One region of the Sodalis sp. RH16 genome, then DNA from elsewhere that is predicted to be linked to it. Evidence: riboswitches for the same ligand, from Rfam matches in the RefSeq annotation. Region 1 holds a riboswitch; each other region holds the start of a gene.

Region 1 (8,034 bases):
TGGGGGATACATTGCGTTTTCGCATCAATGAGCTTCGTCAACGTTAACCCTTACGGGATAAGGAATGGGTATGTGGTGGTTTATCCTGCCGATGCTGGCTTGGGCTTACAGCCTGTTTGCCCTTTCGGGGCGTGCCCGGACGGTTTCCCCGGGTTTGGCGCCGCCGCTCCCGCCATATGAGGTGGTTTTATGGTCCATAGAGGAAGAAAGCCCGTCAAAGGCCCGGTTCATCAGAGAAAATGAAATTATCGCCGATACCAAAATCGCGCTGCTTAAATTATATGGCGAACATCCGTTGCTGATCGTCCGGGACGAGTCGGCGCCGGTCACCCTGACCTTTGACGCGTTATGCCGATTTGCCGAGCAAGGGCAAGCCAAAAAATTACCGGCGCTGATCAAAGATCTGTCGGTATTGATACCCGGTACCGCTATGAGTCCCGCCAGGGAAAAACAAAAAGCCGAGCTGGCAAGACTCAAAGAAGAAGTCGCCGCATTTATCCAGCTGCGTACCACGCTGGCACAAGTCCAGCTGCGTACCACGCTGGCACAAGTCCAGCTGCGTACTACGCTGGCACAAGTCCAGCCGCGTACCACGCTGGCGCAAGTCCAGCTACCCACCACGCTGGCGCAGGGGGCTCTTCACGGAGAAAATGACCGGCTGTCGGATTGAGCGGTCCCTCCACGGCCGACAGCGACTTAATGATCCGGCCCCCCTGTGGCGCAACGCCAAAATCAAAAGGAGAAAAAACCGGCCTGCGCTATAGGTATTCCCGCCAGATCCCCCATAATAAATAACTCATGTCCTGCCGAGCCATTTTATTTCGCAACGCAAAGGAGACAATTATGCACATTGATTTATCAGGTAAAACCGCCCTGGTCACCGCCTCAACCAGCGGTATCGGCTTCGCCATTGCCAACGGCCTGGCACGGGCCGGCGCCGCCGTGGTCATCAACGGCCGCAGCCAGGATACCGTGGACAAAGCGCTGGCCGCCATCGCTGCTGATGTTCCCGGCGCCGTCCTGAGCGGGATCGCGGCCGATCTATCCGATGCCGCGGGTGTGGCGCGTTTAACGGACGCGGTACCAAAGGCGGATATTCTGGTGAATAATGCCGGCATCTACGGCCCGAAACCTTTTTTCAGAATAGACGACGACGAATGGGAACACTATTTCCAAACCAACGTGATGTCCGGCGTACGCTTGTCGCGCTTCTATCTGCCGGGCATGCTGGATCGCAATTGGGGCCGCATCGTCTTTATCTCATCGGAATCGGCGCTGAATATTCCCACTGAAATGATCCATTACGGCGTGACGAAAACGGCGCAGCTCGCGGTTGCGGGCGGGTTGGCCAAGCTTGCCGCCGGCAGCGGCGTAACGGTGAATTCCGTATTGCCCGGACCGACACTGTCCGACGGGGTCCGGGCCATGCTGAAGGGAAGCGCGGAGGAAGCAGGCATCAGCATCGAAGAGGCCGGAGCCGATTTCGTACGCACCCAGCGCTCCACTTCTATCCTGCAACGGCTGGCAACCCCGGAAGAAGTGGCCAATCTTGTGATCTACACCTGCTCAACGCAAGCTTCCGCCACCACCGGCGCCGCATTGCGGGTAGACGGCGGCGTGGTGAACAGCATCGTTTGATTGAAAATGTCGCTTCACGCCGGGACCGGGGAGGTGGGATGCGTTACCAATATTGATATTGCATCGCCGTGCTTCTGTGGCGCTTTATGACATAAAGAGGGAAGATTTCCGTTTCCCGGCCGTAGCTTAAAACACAATTCCCCACCGCGTCGAAGCGCTGGCACTCTTCAATCTTGGAAATCTGGCTGATGGATGTGGTTGAAACCGAATTGGAGCCCAGTTCCCTTCCCGCGTCATCGTAACGGTAGGTCGTGGAGCCTTTCGAAGACGCGGTGGTGGCTAACAGGCCTTTTTTGTCGTAGTTATAAACGTACTGATCGTTCGCCAGCGCATCCGAACCGCGCGAGACGCTTTTCACCAGCCGGCGCCGCTTGTCATAGCTATACACCGTGGTAGTAAAGCCTTTTTGATCGTTAATGGTAAAAGCATCCGTAGACGTGGCGATCAAACCGGTTTTATCGGTGGAAAAATTGATTTTTCCCAGCTTGTGGGTCGCCAATGTCTGGGTCCCCTCTTTATCCAGGATGACGGTAATTTCATAGTCGGATTCCCAGCCGCCCGGCGCTTTGACGGTATGGTTGATCATCCGCAGGATCACGCTGCCTTCGGATTTACGATAATCAAAAAGCGCATCGGACAAGACACCGCAGCGATCAAAGCGAATGTTGCCGGAGGCCTGTTCATTCACATCCTTTCCTACCATGCCGGAGACCATCATCTTGATATTCCCCCTCGCATTGCCGTCCAACATGATGAGATTGTTATTGTCGTTCACCCTGCGATGTTTGTCAGCGCAGCTAACCGCGGCAACGGCGGAGGTGGACAACAGGCTTCCCAATAAAAACACCGCCGCCCATTTCTGGAAAAGTGTGATCATGGCGTTTTGCAGCATATCCATTTGCGAGAGGAACACTCATTCTATAGCAATTGCCCCTCTCCATCCATTGTCCAAACTGCGGTGACGATGTCTGAGGGGAATATCGCCGCCAAACGCCATAAGATAAGGCTGATTTTTTCCGGCATCGATTTTCCGGCTTTTTGCCGTCCACTCCCCCCTACGCCGGACATTGTGTTATCTTAGCCGCCGGAACAACCCGCCTGAGAATCTGAACGATGGAACACAAGAAAACCTTCCCGCAGCAAAAAAACCACCTGCATCCGCGGAACCGCCATCGTTCACGCTATGATTTTGATGCGCTGATCGGCCGTTGCCCGGCGCTGGCGCCGTTCGTTAAACCCAATGCCTGGGGAGACATTTCGGTGGATTTTGCCGATCCCGCGGCGGTGAAAATGCTGAATAAAGCCTTATTACTACATTACTACGGTATCGAGCATTGGGATATTCCTGCGAATTACCTCTGTCCGCCAATTCCCGGCCGAGCGGACTATATTCATTATCTCGCCGATTTGCTGGCGGACGGTAATGGTCAAGAAATACCCCGTGGCAAAAATATCGCCATCCTGGATGTGGGCGTGGGAGCCAGCTGTATTTATCCCATTATCGGCCAGCATGAGTACGGTTGGCGTTTCACCGGCTCGGAAAATGACAAAATCTCGCTGAATTCGGCCAAAATGCTGGTGGAGATGAATCCCACGCTGAGAAACAGCGTGCGGTTGCGCCACCAAAAGCAAAGCGACGCTATTTTTGACAATATCATCGGCATCGCAGAACGCTTTGACGCTACTATATGCAACCCGCCTTTCCATGGTTCGGCGGAGGAGGCGCGCGCCAGCACCCGGCTGAAGCTGCATAAACTCGGCAAAGGCGAAGTGGCGGACACGCCGGTGCAAAATTTCGGCGGTAAAAATAACGAACTCTGGTGTGAAGGGGGTGAATTGGCCTTCGTCGGCAAGATGGTCGAAGAAAGCGTCGGCAAAGGCAAAAACTGCCTGTGGTTCACCTCGCTGATTTCCAAGCACACCACCCTGCCGCCGCTGTATGAGGCCCTGAAGCTGGCCGATGCGTACGATGTGCGCACCATTGATATGGCCCAAGGCCAGAAAATCAGCCGCTTTATCGCCTGGACCTTCCAGAATGCCGAACAACAGGCGCAATGGGCCGCCGAGCGCTGGCAGAAACCGGAATAACCCGGCGGCTCCCGGCAGTGAGAAGCCTATAAACAGCCGCCGAGGACAAGCCGTTAACGTTAGCGGCTGGCGACAGCAAGAATCAACGTTACCCTCGGCGCTCGCCGGCCTGTCGTGGCGACACGGTTCAACGGGATTACCTTCGGCGGGCGCCGGCGTGCCATGGCGACAAGGGTCAGCAAGATAACCCTCGGCGCTAACCGGCCTTGCAAATCGGCACGTCCGGATGGAATAATCACGATTTGGGCGCCAGCGCCGCCTCTATCATCTCTTTGGCCTGACCGATGGTTAGCGGCAGCCCCTTTTCATCGAGCCGGCCGTCGCGCATCAACAGCTCCGCCAGATGAGCCACCCGAGGCAATCTCAGTTCGAAACGCCGCAGAATGTCTTTTTGATTGAAAAACTCAGAGAGATTCCCCCCCAGAACCACTTCCCCTTTATCCATCAAATAGACCTTGTCCGCCAGCAGCGGAACGATATCCATATCATGGAGGGTAAAAATCAGGGTGATGCCCAGGGTTTTATTGATATCGTTCAGCATATGCACCAAATGACTGGCCGACCGGGGGTCGAGGGCATTAAAGGGTTCATCCAGCACCAGGATCTTCGGTTTCATCGCAATTACGCTTGCCAGGGCAATGCGCTTCTTCTCGCCGCCGCTGAGATTAAAAGGATTGCGGTGAATGTAGGACTCCATGCCGACGATATTCAGCGCCCAGCGTACGGTGTTATCCAATTCCTCGCCGGCAATTTTCATGTTAACCAGGCCGTAGGCGACTTCCCGATAAACCGTGGCGTTAAACAGCTGGTCGTCTGAGTCCTGGAAAACCATGCCCACCCGGCGCCGCAGTTCAATGAAGTTCTCCCTCACCACCGGCAGGCTATCCACCACCACCCGTCCGCCCTGAGGCAACAACAGTCCGTTAAAGAGCTGAAACAGCGTCGACTTCCCCGCGCCATTGGGGCCCAAAACAGCGACACGCTCGCCCTGGCCGACGGTCAGATCCAGATGATTCAGTGCATTGTGTTTACCGTCATAAGAGAAGCTGACGTCGGAAAGCTTGATAATGTCCATGGTTTTCTCGGTTAGCGGCTTAACACATTCAGCGTGACGACCAATATCAGCAATAAGCCGGCGGCCAGGCCAATCAATTTATCCCGCCTTGGCACCTTGGTGGTAAAAAAGCACAGGTCGTGACTGTCTTCATCATAACCGCGAGCCAGCATGGCCTGATAAATCCGCGTGCTTCGGTCCAGGGATCGGATGAGGATACCGCCGGCGACCTTACCCGTATCCCTGACTCTGCGCAGCCAGGAAACAGTCTCTCCCAAGCGGCTGATTTGCGCCTGCCGCATGGTAAAGGCGGTATCCTGCATAATAAAAACATAACGATACATCATATCCGCAATATCAATAACGGTATGCGGCACTTTGCAAAGGCGCAGCGTTTCCAGGATATCTATCATCGGCGTGCTGAATGACAGCGCGGCAACCAGGGTCACCGCCGCCATGATGCGTAAAAAAAGGACAATACCGAAGACCAATCCCTCCTGATAGGCATCAAGGGAAAAGTAGTGAAGCGGAATAGTGAACAGCAGCCGGCTGCCATGGGTGAACAGCACGCTTAAAAATACCAGCCAGGCAATACCCATCGGCATGATCAAGCGTTTTAACAATGCCCTGCGGTCAAAGGGCATAACGCAAAACAGACTGATGGCGGCCAGCCATAATGCCAGCGCCAGATACCATTGGCTCAAGACGGAAGCCACCGCCACCGCCGACAGCAAAACAACGGTTTTTACCCGGCTGTCCAGCCGGCGCAGGGGACTGGAGGATTCATCGGCGAAACGCGCCAGGCTCATGATTCTTCTTCTTTGCTCCCGACGGCGTTGCCCTTGCCGCCAAACAGCTTCAGCCAATGATATCCCACAATCAGGCCGGCGAAAAAGTTGGCCACGGAAAAGGCCCCCACCTCGGCATCCCCCGGCAATTCCACAAAGGGATGATGAGGTTTGTGCGCCACGCCGGTGGCCAAATCATTGACGTGGTTATCCGTACCGCTGCCGTCCATGTTGTGGGTGCTCATATAGGTTCCCGAGGCAAAGATAAACAGCAGTATAACGCACATGACCGCCAGCATGGTTTTGGTGAATCCATCAAAAAACTGGGTCTTTTTCGCCTCTTCGGTCGGAGTCTCAATCTGCAATGACATGTTATGCTCCCGTTCTCGTCAAGATTCCCGGCAACAGGTCAGGACGCCGGCTGACCATGGCCTGCAGCACCGCGGCGGTAAAAACCGCCTCGGCCACCGCCAGCGGCAGTTGCGTCGGACCGTAGCCCATGAAAAAAATCATCCACTGCTTCACCAGCGGAACGTTGCCGTGCAGGCTTAACGCCAGCTCAAACGCGCTGATGAGATAGGTCACCAAATCCCCCACCAGGCCGGCCATGCCCGCGGCGAGCCATAACGGAAAACGAAACGCCCTGAAGAATTTCCACACGGCGTAACCGGAAAAAGCCCCGGCAATGCCCATGGAGACCGTATTGGCGCCGATGGTGGTAATGCCGCCATGGCCCAGGAAGACCGCCTGGAAAAACAGCACAATCATCGACACAACCGCGGTGGCGAACGGACCGATAATAATCGCCGCCAATGGCGTGCCGCACGGATGAGAGCTGGAGCCGGTGACCGGCACCGGCAAATGCATCGCCGAGATAACAAACACCGCGACGCCGATCATGGCGAGGAAAGGTTTATAAGCGAGATTAGTTTTGATTTTTCGTTTTATTTCATAGATGCCCGGCACAACAAAAACCGCCGTCACGGCATAATAAACGGCGCACGCCGTCAGCGGTAAAATTCCATCTTCGATATGCATGCCTGATCCTCACGAGTGTCAACTATACCCATCATCTCTCTCGTTGCAGCTGTGCTAAATAGACTCTTTCACTCGAATAACCTGCCTGAGTAAGCCTCATCGGGATTTTTCGCTTGCCGCCGCTTGAAAACCATTGGGTATATAACACAAATTAAAAAACCAACATGCGGCAGTGAAGGAAGGAAAATAAGTTCAGACACGGGGAATGTTAACCACTCTCGCCGCGAAGTTATAACCGAACCCTTCCCATCACCCCGGGGATTGGTACTTCCTGTATGAGATGGGCCGGTCTCCTGGCTTGCCGTCATTCTTCTTTACCGCCTTCCCATGTCATAAAACACAGTGGCTGAAGGTAAATTCGTCAGGCTTACAGTAGCGGGGGCTGCGCCGGAATATTGATTATCCCAAAAGGGATCTGCACCGGCTTTCCGTTTCACCCGCCTCGCGATCGCGAAGCTAAGGCACCCAAATCTCGGAAATTTATCCTGAGTTTTTTTTCAATTAACGTCAAGGGGTAATTAAACCTTATGGCGGGATTTTATTGCGGTAGATCATGATAAGAAGAAATGATGAACGGGAGAACTTAGCGGGTGGATATCAGATTTTGTTAGGGAGGCGGGGGTTGTGCTTAAAATACCGGAAAATATTTGTAACGGTGAAATATGATTTACATCAAATATTGCCTTATAAAATTTAATTAGAAACATGCATCTAAATCAATTTTATAAAAATCAAGAAATCAAGCAACCTGCTTATTGCGCCGATTAAAACAACCGGCGCGACATTATAATATTATTCTATTATTTCAATTGGCGGTGCGGCAAATCCGCCTGGAGCTGTATATCCCCAACCAATCCATGCCTGCGAATTTTCCGGTATTAAAATTGGTGGGATATCGTCGCCAGCGTCAAAAGGTGTAACGCCATCCCACACACAGACATTTATGACCACACCGTTTTGAATTTCTGCATAGTTTGCCATACACCTCACCACTCTATTTCTATAAAACCAGCGCTACCAGCGCCACCATTTCCACCACTGCCACCGCCAGAATATGGCGTTGCGCCGCCCGAACCACCAGCCCCATAACCACCCGCTGGAAGACCGTTCAGGCCGGCACTACCAATACCCGCGCGCTGATTGCCCCCACCCCCACCGAATGGCGAATTACCACCATTGCCCGATAAACCAGGCCAGCCATTTATTGAAGTATTTGCGCCCGGTGAGGCACTGTCACTTCCAGAACCGCCTTGAGGAAATCCGCTACCACCCGCACCTCCGCCCAAAGCTCCAGTACTGATACCAGCCCGGCCGACACTGCCGCCATTTCCCCCCGACAAGGTGATTAATGATCCTACTATCGTGTTCCCGCCGTTAGAACCCTTTGTGGCATTGTCTGAGCCCTGTCCACCTCCAGTACCTCCTGAT
Region 2 (8,034 bases), 1.6 Mb from region 1:
ACTGGGGGAATCTCGGTTGATTTCTTTTCCTCGGGGTACTGAGATGTTTCAGTTCCCCCGGTTCGCCTCATTGCGCTATGGATTCACGCAATGATAGTGCAACGAATTGCACTGGGTTTCCCCATTCGGACATCGCCGGCTAATAACGCTTCATATCAGCTTACCGACGCTTTTCGCAGATTAGCACGTCCTTCATCGCCTCTGACTGCCTAGGCATCCACCGTGTACGCTTAGTCACTTAACCTCACAACCCTAAGATGTCTTAGGTTTGCTTGCTTTGAGAGACTCGCATACTGATTTTGCTCAGCATGTTTTTTCAAATTTTCAGCTTGTTCCGGATTGTTAAAGAGCAGTATTTCGCAGCATACTCAACACGCGTTCACCCGCAGGTGCCGCCATATCAGTGTGCTCTGAAATAATTAAAGAAAAACCAGACAATCTCTCATTTCGCGGCGCGAAATGGTGGAGCTAAGCGGGATCGAACCGCTGACCCCCTGCGTGCAAAGCAGGTGCTCTCCCAGCTGAGCTATAGCCCCAAGTCGTTTCTAACCTTTTAGTATCGTATCAATTCTTTTTCACGCGAATATCGCTGTGCATCAATGAAGAATACAAAGCAACGTCGTTAAAAAGGAAAGCAACACGATAGCCCATTCGTTTCCAGGCAAGGCGTGGGGTCACGAAGTTTATAATAATAAACGAGTGGCGCCGCAACGCAGCATGGGAAGGAATGGTAGGCCTGAGTGGACTCGAACCACCGACCTCACCCTTATCAGGGGTGCGCTCTAACCACCTGAGCTACAAGCCTATAGAAGGTTTTTCTTGCTCAATACTGTTATCAGACAATCTGTGTGGACACGTCACTCGACGCGCATCTTTCGGTAAGGAGGTGATCCAACCGCAGGTTCCCCTACGGTTACCTTGTTACGACTTCACCCCAGTCATGAATCACAAAGTGGTAAGCGCCCTCCCGAAGGTTAAGCTACCTACTTCTTTTGCAACCCACTCCCATGGTGTGACGGGCGGTGTGTACAAGGCCCGGGAACGTATTCACCGTGGCATTCTGATCCACGATTACTAGCGATTCCGACTTCATGGAGTCGAGTTGCAGACTCCAATCCGGACTACGACGCACTTTGTGAGGTCCGCTTACCCTCGCGAGTTCGCTTCTCTTTGTATGCGCCATTGTAGCACGTGTGTAGCCCTACTCGTAAGGGCCATGATGACTTGACGTCATCCCCACCTTCCTCCGGTTTGTCACCGGCAGTCTCCTTTGAGTTCCCGACATTACTCGCTGGCAACAAAGGATAAGGGTTGCGCTCGTTGCGGGACTTAACCCAACATTTCACAACACGAGCTGACGACAGCCATGCAGCACCTGTCTCAGAGCTCCCGAAGGCACAACCTCATCTCTGAAGTCTTCTCTGGATGTCAAGAGTAGGTAAGGTTCTTCGCGTTGCATCGAATTAAACCACATGCTCCACCGCTTGTGCGGGCCCCCGTCAATTCATTTGAGTTTTAACCTTGCGGCCGTACTCCCCAGGCGGTCGATTTAACGCGTTAGCTCCGAAAGCCACGGCTCAAGGCCACAACCTTCAAATCGACATCGTTTACAGCGTGGACTACCAGGGTATCTAATCCTGTTTGCTCCCCACGCTTTCGTACCTGAGCGTCAGTCTTCGTCCAGGGGGCCGCCTTCGCCACCGGTATTCCTCCAGATCTCTACGCATTTCACCGCTACACCTGGAATTCTACCCCCCTCTACGAGACTCTAGCCTGCCAGTTTCAAATGCAGTTCCCGAGTTAAGCTCGGGGATTTCACATCTGACTTAACAAACCGCCTGCGTACGCTTTACGCCCAGTAATTCCGATTAACGCTCGCACCCTCCGTATTACCGCGGCTGCTGGCACGGAGTTAGCCGGTGCTTCTTCTGCGGGTAACGTCAATGATTGAATCTATTCAATCCAACCCCTTCCTCCCCGCTGAAAGTGCTTTACAACCCGAAGGCCTTCTTCACACACGCGGCATGGCTGCATCAGGCTTGCGCCCATTGTGCAATATTCCCCACTGCTGCCTCCCGTAGGAGTCTGGACCGTGTCTCAGTTCCAGTGTGGCTGGTCATCCTCTCAGACCAGCTAGGGATCGTCGCCTAGGTGAGCCGTTACCCCACCTACTAGCTAATCCCATCTGGGTTCATCCGATGGTGTGAGGCCCTAAGGTCCCCCACTTTGGTCTTGCGACGTTATGCGGTATTAGCTACCGTTTCCAGTAGTTATCCCCCTCCATCGGGCAGATCCCCAGACATTACTCACCCGTCCGCCGCTCGCCGGCAAAGTAGCAAGCTACTTTCCGCTGCCGCTCGACTTGCATGTGTTAGGCCTGCCGCCAGCGTTCAATCTGAGCCATGATCAAACTCTTCAATTAAAAGCTTGATGCTCAAAGAATCTACTGTTTCATTCATTACTGAATTAACTGGTAAACACTCTAAGACTTGTATTGTTGTGTTTCGATACGGTCTTGTGAGTGCCCACACAGATTGTCTGATAAATTGTTAAAGAGCATGGCCGGGGAGGTCTAAATCTCACCTGGCGCGGGTTGCGTATATTACGTTTTCCCGCTGAAGAGTCAAGCTTTTATTTGTTTTAACAAAGCGCTTTTCCCTTCCCGACCCGGTCCGTCGCAGCGGTTAATCCCGGTCAGTGGAGGCGCATTATAGGGACTTCCCGAGGCGTGGCAAGCGCTTATTGCAGATTTTTCGCTGACAGGCTAATTCTTACTCAAGACGGCGTCGTCATAGACAATTTTTCCAGTGAAAAGAAGCCATAACGCTGCAAAACCGGCAACAATTCCATCGATTGCGGCGTCATGGTTAAACAATAGGCTTTATTTTCACTCGTAGAGCCGGTACCGGTTATTTCATGTGCGATAAGCCAGGCCGCGCGTTTCGCAATCGCGGAACCTGAATCCACCAGCCGGGTGCCGTCAGGCAACACCGCTTTGAGCTCCTCCGCCAACAAGGGGAAATGGGTACAGCCCAGCACCACCGTATCGGGCGGCTCGACTAGCCGCAGCCAGGGCCGCAGAATTTTTTGCAAAACGGGGAGCGCAATGGTTTCACCATGCAGTTTGGCTTCTGCCAATTCAACCAGTTCGGCTGAACCCAAGGTGATGATATGGCAGTCGGCGGCAAACTTGGCGATCAAATCATGGGTATAGGTACGGTGTACCGTGGCGCGGGTAGCCAATAAGCCGACGATGCCATTGCGAGTAAGTTTGGCGGCAGGCTTGATCGCAGGCACCACGCCGACGATCGGGCAGGCAAAACGCTCCCGTAAAGCGGGTAAGGAGATAGTGCTGGCGGTATTACAGGCCACAATCACCATATCCAGCGCGTGCAATTGCTGAACAGCTGCGACGATATTGACCACTCGCTCGACAATAAAGTCTTCCGGCTTTTCGCCATAGGGGAACTCTTCATTATCGAAAACATAGATATAATGCGGATCCGGCAGTAACTCCCGCACTTCATCATAAATGGATAAACCACCCACCCCTGAATCAAAAATCAGGATGGTGGGTCGTTTTGTCTTGCTACCGTCAGAAGGAATAGGTTCCCGTGAGATAAAATTCTCGTCCTGCGGTCTGGTAGCCATAAGCTGTCTCATACTCTTTATCAAACAGATTGGCTATTCTACCACGAACCGTCAGGTGTGGCGTTAACGGATAAGAAGCGGCAATGTCCCATAAACTGACGCCCCCCATCTTCACCACCTGTTCAGTGTTATAATCCGTGTCATAACGCTGGCCGAGGTAATGGTAGTTAAGAGACCAGTCAATGGACGCCACTTGCCAATCCAACTGGTATTTTATCTGCTGCTTGGCCCGGCGGGCCAGGATCTGGTCCGTGGTGGCGTCTCGGGGATCGAGATATTCCAGGGTTAATTGATGCCGGAGCGGGCCGGTATCTACCGAGGCGGTCCATTCCACCCCTTTGATACGGGCTTTGCCGATATTGTAGTAGCGTTCATCCGCCGTATCGTAATCGATGAGATTATCAATATCGTTACGATAAGCCGAAATACGCCAGTCCACCGGACCTGTCAGTCCTTCAACGCCGCCTTCCCATTGTTTGCTCTCTTCGGGATCCAGGTTGGCGTTACCGCCATAAGCGCCGTAGAGCTGGCCCAGGTTCGGCGCCTTGTACGCGGTGCCGTAAGAGCCGATCAGGCGGTAGCCTTCGATAAACTCCCAGGCGGCGCTGCTTTGCCAGGTGCCGTGCCAGCCAAATTGTGAATTGTCATCTCCCCGCACCGCGCCTTCCAATGTCACCGGTCCGAAAAGCTGCTGCGTCGTGGCATAGATGCCTGTGTTGTGCTGCTCGTAGCCATCGGTGAGGTAGTCGGTACCGGGTTCGGTTGTCTGTTTCTGCCAATCCACCCCGGCGCTGACCAGACCGTGAGTGACGTGGAGGGTATTGCCCCATTGCAGGTTGTATTGATCGGAATCGTCCAGGGTAGCGGAAGCCGAATAGGGTCCGTATTTGGGATCGTAGTTATAGTCCTTGGTATGGCTATAGCTGTATGAGAGCTGGGAGGCGTATATACCTTCCTGAAAACGCAGGCCGGTATCATAGGTGCGGCTATATAACTGGCGGGTATCGAGCAGCGCATCTTCATGCGCCGGGTCGGTATAGGCATAGGTGCCGTCATAAGCGGTACGATTGTCGTAGCCATACACCCGCGCGAAACCGCTGAACTGTTGATTGAACGTATGATCCAACGACGCGAACAGGGTCTTGCTCATGAATCCGTCCCGGTCGGGCTGCGCCGGATCGCCATAAGGGTCGGGCAAATTGGCCTGCACATCGAATCCGCGGGTATAGGTGTAATTTCCCGCCACCGTGGCCACGGTATTATCCCCCAGCCGCTGCTGAGTGGACCCATCGTAACTTTGGTAACCCTTTGAACCCATGCCGGCGCTCAGGGTGGTTCCGGGTTTTTCGCGGGTGGTGATTATATTGACCACCCCGCCGATGGCGTCCGAGCCGTAGACGGCGGAGCGCGGACCGCGGATAAATTCGATGCGCTGAACCAGAGAGATGGGAATTTGGCTAAGATCGGATGAGCCGGAAATCCCAGCCTGATTCAAACGCACGCCATCGATGAGCACCAGGGCGTGACTGGAATTGGTGCCGCGAATGAACAGAGAGCTTTGCTGTCCCAGTCCGCCGTATTGCGCGATATCCACGCCCGGTAAACGGCTTAAGGCTTCAGCTACCGATTTGATTTGGCCACGGTCGATATCCTCGCGGGTCACGACGCTGGTGGGCGCAAGCACTGATGAAACCGGCTGTGGAAAACGATTTGCCGAAACAATAAGTGTGTCATTACTGCCGTTTGGAGCGTTGTTATCCTGCGCCCACCCGGAGAATGTCGTAACGGACAATGCCGCCAGAACGGTATTTTTGATAGTCAACATTGACGTAGCATCCAATAGATAAAATAGGATGCCGCAGGTTCCGTGTTTGATAGCACGCGATAAACAGGGATATTGCGACGAAATACCGGCAGGTTTTCGGGCTTGGGATGTGTTTAACACCAGGCGACGACTTCCCGTCGAAAAGACAGTGTCTGCTTCCGCTATCGCCCTGACGTCCCCTCACCGCTGCGCGTCAGCTCCAGCTTAGAACTGGATTCCCTTTTAACTCACAAGAGACCGGGCAAATATCCTACAATCAAAGGGATAATTATGTCTATAGAACTCATTAGGTAAGAAATTATAAATTGAACAGCATTGGACATCATCCATTTATCCCCTACAATCCCCACAAACCGATAAAGTTGGCCCATATCGACGAGAAATCATCATGACTACCGAGACGTTGCCTATCGACGCTTACGAAACGCAATTGGCTGAAAAAGCCGCCCGACTAAAAGCGATGATGGCAGCTTACCGGGCGCCGGAGCCGGAAATATTCCGTTCACCGGTAAATCATTACCGGATGCGAGCCGAATTCAGGATTTGGCATGAAGAGCAGGACCTCTACCACATCATGTTTGATCCGCTCACCAAAGAGCGTATCCGCATCGATTTCTTTGCCGCCGGCAGCGAGTTAATCAATGGGTTGATGACGGCAATGATCCAGGCCTTGCGCCTTTCGCCGGTTTTACGCCGTAAGCTTTTTCAGCTGGATTATCTCACCACCATGAGCGGTGAAGCGGTCATCACGCTGATATACCACCGTCCGTTGGATGACGAATGGCGCGAGGCCGCCGCAGCGCTGCGGGATGAATTGCGGGCGCAGGGTTTTGCGGTAAATCTCATCGGCCGGGCCGCCAAAACCAAAATTTGCCTGGACCGGGATTATGCGGATGAAAGATTGCCGGTATCGGGAAGGGAACTCATCTACCGGCAGATTGAAAACAGCTTTACCCAGCCGAATGCCGCCGTCAATATCCATATGCTGGAGTGGGCGCTGGCGGCAACCCAAGACGCCCGGGGAGACTTGCTGGAGCTGTACTGCGGCAACGGGAATTTTTCGCTGGCGCTGGCGCGTAACTTTGAGCGGGTGCTGGCGACGGAGATAGCCAAGCCTTCGGTGGAAGCGGCACAGTATAATATTGCCGCCAACCATATCGGCAATGTGCATATCATCCGCATGTCGGCGGAGGAGTTTACCCAGGCCATGCAGGGTGTACGGGAATTTACCCGGCTGAAAGATATCGACCTGGCCAGTTACCGCTGCGAAACTATTTTTGTCGATCCGCCGCGCAGCGGGTTGGATGACGCCACGGTGGAGCTGGTGCGGTGTTATCCGCGCATCCTGTATATCTCGTGCAATCCCGAGTCATTGTGCCGCAATTTGGAATCCCTTTCTCAAACTCACGACATCATACGCATGGCGCTGTTTGATCAATTCCCTTACACCCGTCATATGGAATGCGGCGTCTTATTGACGGCAAAAACGCCTGAATGAGCGGCGCCTGTTTCAGGGCGCTCTGCACTGCCGATTCCCGCATCGGCGAATAATCATTTCCCGCCATTACCGACACCACTGGCCCCATGACTGCAAACGCCTCCGTCGGGGGGCAATTTTCCCATTCTTATGCCCAACTCTTGGGCCCCTCCCTGCCAGGCCCTGAATATATTTTTACCGCCTTAATCGATATGTGACATGCTTCATATCAAAAATCCCATGTAAATTTAAAATATACTTTCACATTAAATAAAATGACGTTTTGTTTTTCAATGGGGTGAAGGATGTCTCGGACAAACTATCGATGGGTAATATGCGCATTGCTGTTTTTTGGTACCACCATAAATTATCTCGACCGGCAGGTGCTGAGCCTGTTGGAGCCGGCACTAGCCAAAGAATTCAGCTGGAGCAACAGCGACTACGCGAATATCGCAGCAGTGTTTCAATTTACTTACGCTATCGGGATGCTCTTTGCCGGACGGTTTGTCGATTTTACCGGAAGCAAGGTGGGGTACGCCTGGGTGTTAGGCATTTGGTCCCTTGGCGCGGTATTGCATGCCTTTGTGGCGCAGATAGGGGGTGGGATTTCCGCTATGCTGTCCTCGTTGAGTATATCGGTGCCAATAACGATAGCCGGATTTATGTTCGCCCGACTGGTTTTAGGATTGGGAGAATCGGGAAACTTCCCATGCGCTATTAAAGCCGTCGCCGAATGGTTTCCCAAGAAAGAGCGTTCTTTCGCCACCGGCATATTCAATTCGGGGGCAAATGTAGGCGCCATCCTCGCTCCCTTGGTCGTTCCGTGGTTAGCTGTCCAATGGGGATGGGAATCAACGTTTGCCATCGTAGGTGTTATTGGCTTTGTTTGTTTATTCTTTTGGAAAAGATTGTTTGATTTGCCGTTGAAATTATTTACCAAAGGAAAATTGAATCAAGCAGAGTACGACTATATTTCCGAGGATGTGGATTCGAAACAAAACCGGGAACAGGAGCACGAAAAGATTTCCTGGTTTAGTTTGTTGGCCTATCGCCAGACCTGGGCATTCGCCATCGGTAAATT
Region 3 (8,034 bases), 1.8 Mb from region 1:
TTTCACCACTTCCAGGCTGGTGCGGTTCTTTTCGATGATTTCCTGGGCGAACTTGATGTCTTCCACCTTATTGCGCGGCGGCATATCTTTTGAGCCGTGGGCATAGGTGGCGGCGGTGACTTCCTCATCGGTAATGGGCGGCAGGCCCATACCGGCAAATACCGCCTGCAGCGCCCGCGCCGCTTTATTGCGGATGGCCACCGTCTCGTCTTCCCGCACCGGCCGCAGGCCGCCGTCCACCTTCAAGTCCCGCTGGAGGATGTTGTAGTCATCGAAATCCTCCGCGTCTTCATTGGAACCGGCGAACATATTGTCGTAGTTCGGCACGGCGGAATAACCGGAGGAGATAAAGTCGGTTCCCGGCAGGAACTGCATCAGCAGACGGGCGGTACGGCGCAGGTCGGAATGGGTAAAGGTCTGGTCGTTGCTGGACGCGCATTCCAAATCAAGAGAAGAACAAATCAGGTTCTCCGCCAACACCGCCCTTATGCCGGAGGGCACCGCGGACGGAATACCGATACAGCTGACCGAACCGTTTTGCAGCCCCTGCACGCCGGCGGCGCGGGTGATGAAAATACAGCGCGCCTCCAGATACAGCATGGATTTGCCCTCGGCGTAGCCCATTTGCACTTCCGAGCCGGAGCCGGAGGTAAAGCGCATTTTCAAACCGCGGGAGGCATAAGAAGAGGCCAGGAAGCCTTTTGACCACGGCGTATCGTCGCCGTCGGTGAATACCGGTTCGGTACCGTAGACGGAAATGGTTTCCGCATAACAGGTATGGCCCAGCATGCCCAGCTTCAGTTCGGTGGCTTCTTCCAGCGAGCATTGCGTCAATACGCCGGGACGGCCCACTTGCGAGCCTACCAGCAGCGCGATGGCGTTAAACGGCGCGTAGCGCGCCACCGCCACGGTGGTTTCCTGTTCATCGAAACCGCGGAACGCGCCTTCAGCGGCATCAGCGGCGATTTGCACCGGGTTATCCTGAATATTGGTCACGTGGGCTTGTTGCGACGGAGTACGGCGAGCGCGCATTTTCTGCATCGACATCATCATTTCCACCACGTTCATTTGCGACATCACTTCGACGATTTTTGCCGGCGTCATGGCGGTGGTGAGCGGAATGATATCCCCACGCGATATATTCGGGTCGCACAGCATCTTGGCCAGTTTCACCGAGTCCATCGCCATGACTTCTTCGGCGCGGGGCAGGTTGATGCCGTAGTTGGCGATAAAATGATCAATCAGATCAAACTGCTCGCGAGGCTTACCGTCCAGTTCGGTGATTTTGCCGTTGACTATCTTGATGGACGGCTTGGGATCGTTGGGGCTTTCCATGGCTATAAAGCCTTCTTCCACCCACTCTTTGACGAATCCGTCCTGGTTAACCGGCCGTTTCGCCAATGCTTCAAATCGCTTGGATTTCATGCCATCCCCCCTAAGGAATCAGATATAAGACGGGCGATCGTTTTGCGGCGCGGCGCCCAGCGTACCGAGCAGCGTTTTGCCGATTTCACGGGCGGAGATCACCGCCTGACGGACCGCGCCGGAATCGCCGGATACCACCAGAATGACTTCGTTGCTAAAACTGGTGCCCTTGGCGGGGGAACTGTAGGCCACCACATCCACATTGGCGGATTTCACCGCCGTATCGGCCATCACCACGCCGATGGCGGCGGGCGCGCCGACAATCACGCCGCAGGCTTTGCCCAGGGGCGCGCCGAAGGCCTTTTCCAGCGCATAGCTGGCGCGGGCGCTGTATTGCAGTTCGATATGGCCGGCGTCATTGGCGTAAACGTCGCCAAACGTCCGATCCAGCTCCTTAAGCGCCACTTCCACCGCCCGCTTGACATCGGAGACATCTTCACCGCCAAAGATAATCAAAGAGCCGTGGCCGGCGCCGCCTTTGGTATCGCGCGCCAGCTCAATGCTGACCACTTCGGTGTTGGTGGCTTTCACTGCCTCATCCGCCGCCATGATCTGCGGACCGGCGCCGGTACGTGCGCCAAGAATGCCGATGGAGCGGTAATGTTTTTCCTGCTTCATCGCCGACAGCACCTCGCTGTCGACATTGGCAATCACCAGGCCAATGGTATCGCCGATGGCCGTACCCACAAATTCAGTCAGGTTACAGGTTTTCTCCGACATATCCGGACCTTTATCCAAGGGTGTGTGAGAAGGAGACGCCGTGGCGCCTTCACCGATTTTTTCCATCACCTTAGCCAAAATCTCCTCAATGGCTTTATCGGTGTTCATTCACGTATTCCTTTCGGCAAAAACTTCTCCACATCCCCGTGGGGGCGCGGAATAACATGGGTCGCCACCACTTCGCCGACGTTGGCCGCGGCCATGGCGCCGGCGTCGGTGGCGGCTTTCACCGCCCCTACGTCGCCGCGTACAATCACCGTAACCAGACCGGAGCCGATTTTTTCATAACCGACCAACACGACATTGGCCGACTTCACCATCGTATCGGCCGCTTCGATGGCGGCGGTGAGACCTTTGGTTTCAACCATACCCAGGGCTTCTTGTTGCATTTTGTTACCTCGACCAATCGTTGATATGCGTTGGGTGTCCGGCTGGAAATATACCCAAACGCCGTGAAAATTAATGGCCGTCCTGCATTGTAAATAGCGAAAATGATTGGCGCGGCTATAGCAAAAATTAGGTTTGATTATTTAATAAAGCGAGCTGTGACCGGTCAGGGGGGAATGAACAGCCATAGCAAATATCCGTAATTGAAGTTTCAGTATTCAATTAACCGACTTGAAAAGTAAGAAAAGTTATGATCTGAGCTGATAATGCTCATTCCACAGAAAATGAATAATAACGAAAAAGTGTTATCTGATTTAAAACGACAAACCCAGCATTGACGGTATCTGTAGTCCGATGGGCGCTTAAAATTGATTATGGTTTTACTATTTATTACCTGCGGCGTTCTCCCGGCGCGGCGGGAAACGGCGTTTAGCCTTATGTGCTATCGAACCCCCGTTTTGATAATTGTGTACCGGAGCACATTATCAAATGGGTAAAAAATGATTGAATCTAAGGTAGCTTTGAAGAAGAAAGGGGGGAATATGAATTCCGGTAGTTTCATGGATTCAGATTTGATAAATAAAATCGCGCAGGATTTCGCTAATGCCACCAATCTGGCGGTTGTGGTGGTGAATATTCACGGCGAGGAAGTCTCGGATTTATATCACTTCACCCCTTTTTGTCAATTAATGCGCCAGGATCCGGAGATGAGCCGGCGCTGCCGTATGAGCGACAGGTGCGGCGGACTGGAAGCGTCAAAATCCAATCAGCCCTGCATTTACCGCTGCCACGCCGGCCTGACCGACTTCTCCATTCCGCTGCTTATCAGCGGACATTTGGTTGGGTTTGTCTTATGCGGACAGGTCCGGGTGCATGACACCGTAACCCTGCCTTCGGTGCAGGACTGTACCAGCAGGGCTTGGCAAAAAGATTATCAATTAACTGAAAGCTATGAAAAAATTCCGGTGGTGGATTTCGATCGCCTCATCTCATCCGCCGATTTGCTGAAAATGATTGTGGATAACTACCTGAAACAGCAGTTGGAAGTGGTGGTATTCAAGGAGCACGGCGACGGGCCGCTAGAACGCCGGACGGCGGTTCCCAGCCAGCACGAGAGCAAGATGAAAAAAGCGTTGCGCTGCATCGACAATCATTACTTCGAGGATCTGCGGCTGGAAGACGTGGCGGCGATGGTCTACCTCAGTCCCTATTATTTCAGCAAACTGTTCAAGAAATACCAGGGGGTCGGCTTCAACGCTTATGTTAATCAATTGCGTATGCAAAGCGCCCGGCAGATGCTTGAACAAAGCGATTGGCCCATCGCCACTATTGCCCGCAATCTCGGATTTTCTCAGGCAAGCTACTTTTGCAAGTTATTTCGCCAAACCTACCGTATTACTCCTCAGGCCTATCGTGAACAGCGCTTTTCGCCGCCGGAAAATAAAGATATCGTTGCTTTATTTAATTAATTTTATCCCTTTAAATTGACGTAACAAAAAAATGTTATCGCCATCCGATAAATTCCAAATAAATCCGCCGCCGCGAACATTTTTTTTGATCCGAAAGGGGGTATATTCACCTTTGAATACTTTACATTAGTCATCAACGGCCGATTGCCCGGCTTCACCAGGGCCGCCGGCCGCTGTGGAAAAGTACATTTTGCATTCAGGTGAAACGTGCCGCAAGGCCGTTAGGGAAGGAGGTGAAAATCCTCCGCAGCCCCCGCTGCTGTGATGCCGACGACTCCGTGATAACCACTGATCTCAGCCGATTGGGAAGGTTCGGAGAAGGATGACGCCAAGCCAGAAAACCTGCCTGATTGCCTATAGCCTTTATAGGCTCGGTAACAACTCCTTCGGCGGGAAGCGGGTTGTCCCAACAATGCCGTCGGGACAGTGAGTCTCCCGCAGCCTTTGTTTGCGACAATCCCCAGCGGCGCCTCTGGGGAGTAACGGGATGAAGATGAAAGCGATACTCATCGGCGGCGCGCAAAGCGGGACAGGCAAGACCTTGCTCACCCTGGGACTGCTGCGCGCCCTGGCGCGGCGAGGTTTGCGGGTGCAGCCCTTCAAATGCGGGCCGGATTATATCGATACCGGCTGGCATCAGGCGGTAAGCGGTATTCCCTCGCACAATCTCGATGCCTATATGCTTGAATCGTCAACGCTGAACGGTCTGTTCAACCGTCATATGTCCGGTGCCGATATCGGTATCATTGAAGGCGTCATGGGTCTTTACGACGGGCTGGGCAGCGATGGGGATCGGTGCAGCAGCGCATCCCTGGCCAAGCAGCTGCGGGTGCCGGTGATACTGGTTATCGACGGCAAAGCGGTTTCCACCTCGGCGGCGGCAGTCGTCTTGGGGTTCAAGCAGTTTGACCCGGCGGTGAATATCGCCGGCGTCATTATCAATCGCGTTTCCTCGGAAAATCATTTCAACCTCATCAAAACCGCCATCCTGCGCTACTGCAATGTGCCGGTATTGGGTTACCTGCCGCCATTGCCTGACTGGAATTTACCCTCCCGCCATCTGGGGCTGATTCCGGCGCGGGAGTCCGAACGCGGGCAAACCCAATGGGAGCAGTTGGCTGACGGCGTTGAGCAACATATCGATCTGGATAGATTGCTGGCATTGGCCGAGTGCCGCCCCGATGGAGGCCGGCTGCCCGCGCTGCCGGGCCATGAGCGTTATTCCAGGCTGACCCTGGCCCTGGCGGACGACGAGGCGTTTAATTTTTATTATCCCGACAACCTGCGGATGCTGCAGGATATCGGCGTACGAATTATCCGTTTCAGTCCGCTGCACGATCGGGTATTGCCTCCCTGCCAAATGATCTACCTCGGCGGCGGTTTCCCGGAAATGTTCCCGACCCAGCTGGCGGATAATCGGCCCATGCGCCAGGCGCTGCTGCGCGCCGGACAGAACGGCGCCGCCATCTATGCCGAATGCGGCGGCCTGATGTATCTGGGGGCGGCGCTGATAGTACAGGACGGCACCAGCTATCCCATGGTGGGACTGCTGCAGGGCTTTAGCCGCATGACCCAGGGGCTTAAACGCTTCGGTTATTGTGAAGGCCGGTCGTTAAGCGACAATCTGCTGGCGGGCCGGGGTGAAACCCTGCGCGGGCACGAGTTCCACCACTCCGAATACATCACCGATGAAACGCCGCTGTTTCGCATGAGCAAAACCGCCGCCAACGGGGACGTCCACCAGTGGGCGGGCGGGTACGGCGGCGGCAACATTTTCGCCAGCTATCTCCACGTGCACTTCTACCAGCGGCCCGCCATGGTGAAACGCTGGCTTGATCTGGGATGCGCGCAATTATGACGACTGCTGCGATATTGCCTGTTCAACAGGCGGTCATATCCATGAGCGATGCCGGTATGCTTTTGGTGCGGGGAGACGCGGCATGTTGACGCTCAGCGCCTATATTGTCGGTTATTTTCTCGATCTGTGGCTGGGGGACCCTCCCCATTGGCCCCATCCGGTACGCTGGATGGGCAACGCCATCAGCGGAATGCAGCGGCTGATCCGCCGCTGTTGCCCCGGCGAATCCATGCTCTATGCGGGCGGCGGCATACTGTGGCTGACGGTGGTGGGGGGAACCTGGCTGATAGCGGACCTGGTGTTGCGATTACTGTCGTTCAATCCCTGGCTGCAGTGGCTGGCGGAGGCCTGGTTAACCTATACCCTGCTGGCCACCCGCTGTCTGCGCGATGCCGCCATGGCGGTGTATCACGCCCTGCGGGCGGATACCCTGGAAGAGAGCCGCCGGCAGCTCTCCTATATCGTCGGGCGCGATACGCAGCATTTATCCCGGCCGCAAATCATGCGGGCGGTGGTGGAAACCGTGGCGGAAAACAGCGTCGACGGCGTTATCGCGCCGCTGTTTTGGCTGTTTATCGGCGGCGTGCCGCTGGCCATGGCCTATAAGGCGGTAAATACCCTGGATTCCATGGTGGGTTACCGCACGCCGAAATACCGGGCCATCGGTTATGTCTCGGCAAAACTGGACGACCTGGCCAACTGGCTGCCGGCGCGGCTGGGCTGGATAGTACTGGCGCTGTCGGCGGGGGCGCTGCGCCTGGACGGGCGCCGGGCCTGGCGCATCGGCTGGCGCGACCGCTATCAGCATAAAAGTCCCAACTGCGCCTGGTCGGAAGCCACGGTGGCGGGGGCGCTGGGGGTGCGTTTGGGCGGACCCAACCGCTATTTCAATGAGTGGGTGGAAAAACCCTGGATCGGCGAGGAAACCCGTGAAATCGATCTGGAAGATATCACCGCCGCCATTCGCCTGATGTACCTGGCTTCCGCCATAACGCTGGTCTTGCTGTGCCTGCTGCGTATTGTCGCGGCACATTATCTGCAACCGAATCTGTGACAACGCCCGGAGCGATGAAAAGAATGCCTTATATCAAGCAACCGCAGCAAATCGAACAGACCAGTTTCGATATTATCCGGGACATTATTGCCCGCGAGCGGCCTGAATTTCATTTCTCCGACCCATGGCAAGAGAAGATCATCCTGCGCGCCATTCATACCAGCGCGGATTTCGACTGGCTGGATATCCTGCATTTTTCCGCCGATGCACCCGCTGGCATCGCCAGCGCCCTGGCGGCCGGATGTACGCTGTATACCGATACCACCATGGCGCTGTCTGGCATCAATAAGCATGAACTGACCCGCCTGGGCTGCCGGTTCCACTGTTTTATCGGCGACGAGCTGGTGGCGGCACAGGCGCGCCGGCAGGGCATCACCCGTTCCATGGCGGCGGTGGACCGGGCCGTCGGCGAACCGGGTAAAAGCCTGTTTGTGTTCGGCAACGCGCCGACGGCGCTGTTTCGTTTGCTGGAGCACCAGGCCGCGGGCACCGGCGCCCGGCCGGAAGCGGTGATCGGCGTGCCGGTGGGTTTTGTCGGCGCCGCCGAGTCCAAACAGGCGCTGGCGGAAAGCGGCCTCACCTGTATCGCCGCCCTGGGACGCAAAGGCGGCAGCAATATCGCCGCCGCCATCGTCAACGCCATTTTGTATCAGCTGCGGGAGGCCTGATGGACGAGGTGATTTGGCATAACGGCAAGGCCTATCGCAAGGGCTATACCACCGGTTCGTGCGCCACCGCCGCGGCGAAGGTGGCCGCGCTGATGCTGCTGCGCCAGCAAATCATCGACAACGTCTCCATCGTCACTCCGTCCGGCGCCACGCTGCACCTGAACGTGGAGCGGCCGCTGATAAGCCCGGCACAGGCCACCGCGGCCATTCGCAAGGACGGCGGCGATGATGTGGACGCCACCGACGGCATGCTGATTTTCGCCCGGGTCAGCCTGCGCGGCGACCCGGCCATCGTCATTGACGGCGGCGCCGGCGTCGGCCGAGTCACCCGCAACGGTATCGGGCTGGACATCGGCCAGGCCGCCATCAATAAAACTCCCCGGCAAACCATCGAGGCGGCGGTGCGCGAGGTGATAGGTCCCGGGCGCGGCGCCGACGTGGAAATTTTCGCCC

What was found. Region 1 has a riboswitch for cobalamin ahead of ACL2XJ_RS14130 (energy-coupling factor ABC transporter permease). Riboswitches for the same ligand answer to the same signal wherever they lie in the genome.
Region 2: another riboswitch for cobalamin. It lies ahead of btuB (TonB-dependent vitamin B12 receptor BtuB); the one in region 1 lies ahead of ACL2XJ_RS14130 (energy-coupling factor ABC transporter permease).
Region 3: another riboswitch for cobalamin. It lies ahead of ACL2XJ_RS22150 (cobyrinate a,c-diamide synthase); the one in region 1 lies ahead of ACL2XJ_RS14130 (energy-coupling factor ABC transporter permease).

The regions. Positions count from the first base shown of each region.
Region 1 is NZ_CP178737.1:3,068,524-3,076,557, reverse strand. Features, by position in the region: gene ACL2XJ_RS14170 (hypothetical protein) at 1-47, shown strand, start outside; gene ACL2XJ_RS14165 (hypothetical protein) at 71-670, shown strand; gene ACL2XJ_RS14160 (SDR family NAD(P)-dependent oxidoreductase) at 844-1,638, shown strand; gene ACL2XJ_RS14155 (hypothetical protein) at 1,682-2,536, opposite strand; gene rlmF (23S rRNA (adenine(1618)-N(6))-methyltransferase RlmF) at 2,752-3,726, shown strand; gene ACL2XJ_RS14145 (energy-coupling factor ABC transporter ATP-binding protein) at 3,962-4,801, opposite strand; gene cbiQ (cobalt ECF transporter T component CbiQ) at 4,813-5,589, opposite strand; gene ACL2XJ_RS14135 (hypothetical protein) at 5,586-5,939, opposite strand; gene ACL2XJ_RS14130 (energy-coupling factor ABC transporter permease) at 5,941-6,606, opposite strand; cobalamin riboswitch at 6,872-7,090, opposite strand; gene ACL2XJ_RS14125 (hypothetical protein) at 7,399-7,587, opposite strand; gene ACL2XJ_RS14120 (hypothetical protein) at 7,581-7,793, shown strand; gene ACL2XJ_RS14115 (hypothetical protein) at 7,808-7,933, opposite strand.
Region 2 is NZ_CP178737.1:1,474,865-1,482,898, forward strand. Features, by position in the region: rRNA gene ACL2XJ_RS06695 (23S ribosomal RNA) at 1-244, opposite strand, end outside; tRNA gene ACL2XJ_RS06700 (tRNA-Ala) at 461-536, opposite strand; tRNA gene ACL2XJ_RS06705 (tRNA-Ile) at 729-805, opposite strand; rRNA gene ACL2XJ_RS06710 (16S ribosomal RNA) at 880-2,422, opposite strand; gene murI (glutamate racemase) at 2,776-3,651, opposite strand; gene btuB (TonB-dependent vitamin B12 receptor BtuB) at 3,596-5,476, opposite strand; cobalamin riboswitch at 5,546-5,733, opposite strand; gene trmA (tRNA (uridine(54)-C5)-methyltransferase TrmA) at 5,865-6,974, shown strand; gene ACL2XJ_RS06730 (MFS transporter) at 7,259-8,034, shown strand, end outside.
Region 3 is NZ_CP178737.1:4,861,113-4,869,146, reverse strand. Features, by position in the region: gene pduC (propanediol dehydratase large subunit PduC) at 1-1,425, opposite strand, end outside; gene pduB (propanediol utilization microcompartment protein PduB) at 1,444-2,253, opposite strand; gene pduA (propanediol utilization microcompartment protein PduA) at 2,250-2,534, opposite strand; gene pocR (transcriptional regulator PocR) at 3,075-4,001, shown strand; cobalamin riboswitch at 4,183-4,366, shown strand; gene ACL2XJ_RS22150 (cobyrinate a,c-diamide synthase) at 4,495-5,859, shown strand; gene cbiB (adenosylcobinamide-phosphate synthase CbiB) at 5,945-6,913, shown strand; gene ACL2XJ_RS22140 (cobalt-precorrin-8 methylmutase) at 6,937-7,581, shown strand; gene cbiD (cobalt-precorrin-5B (C(1))-methyltransferase CbiD) at 7,581-8,034, shown strand, end outside.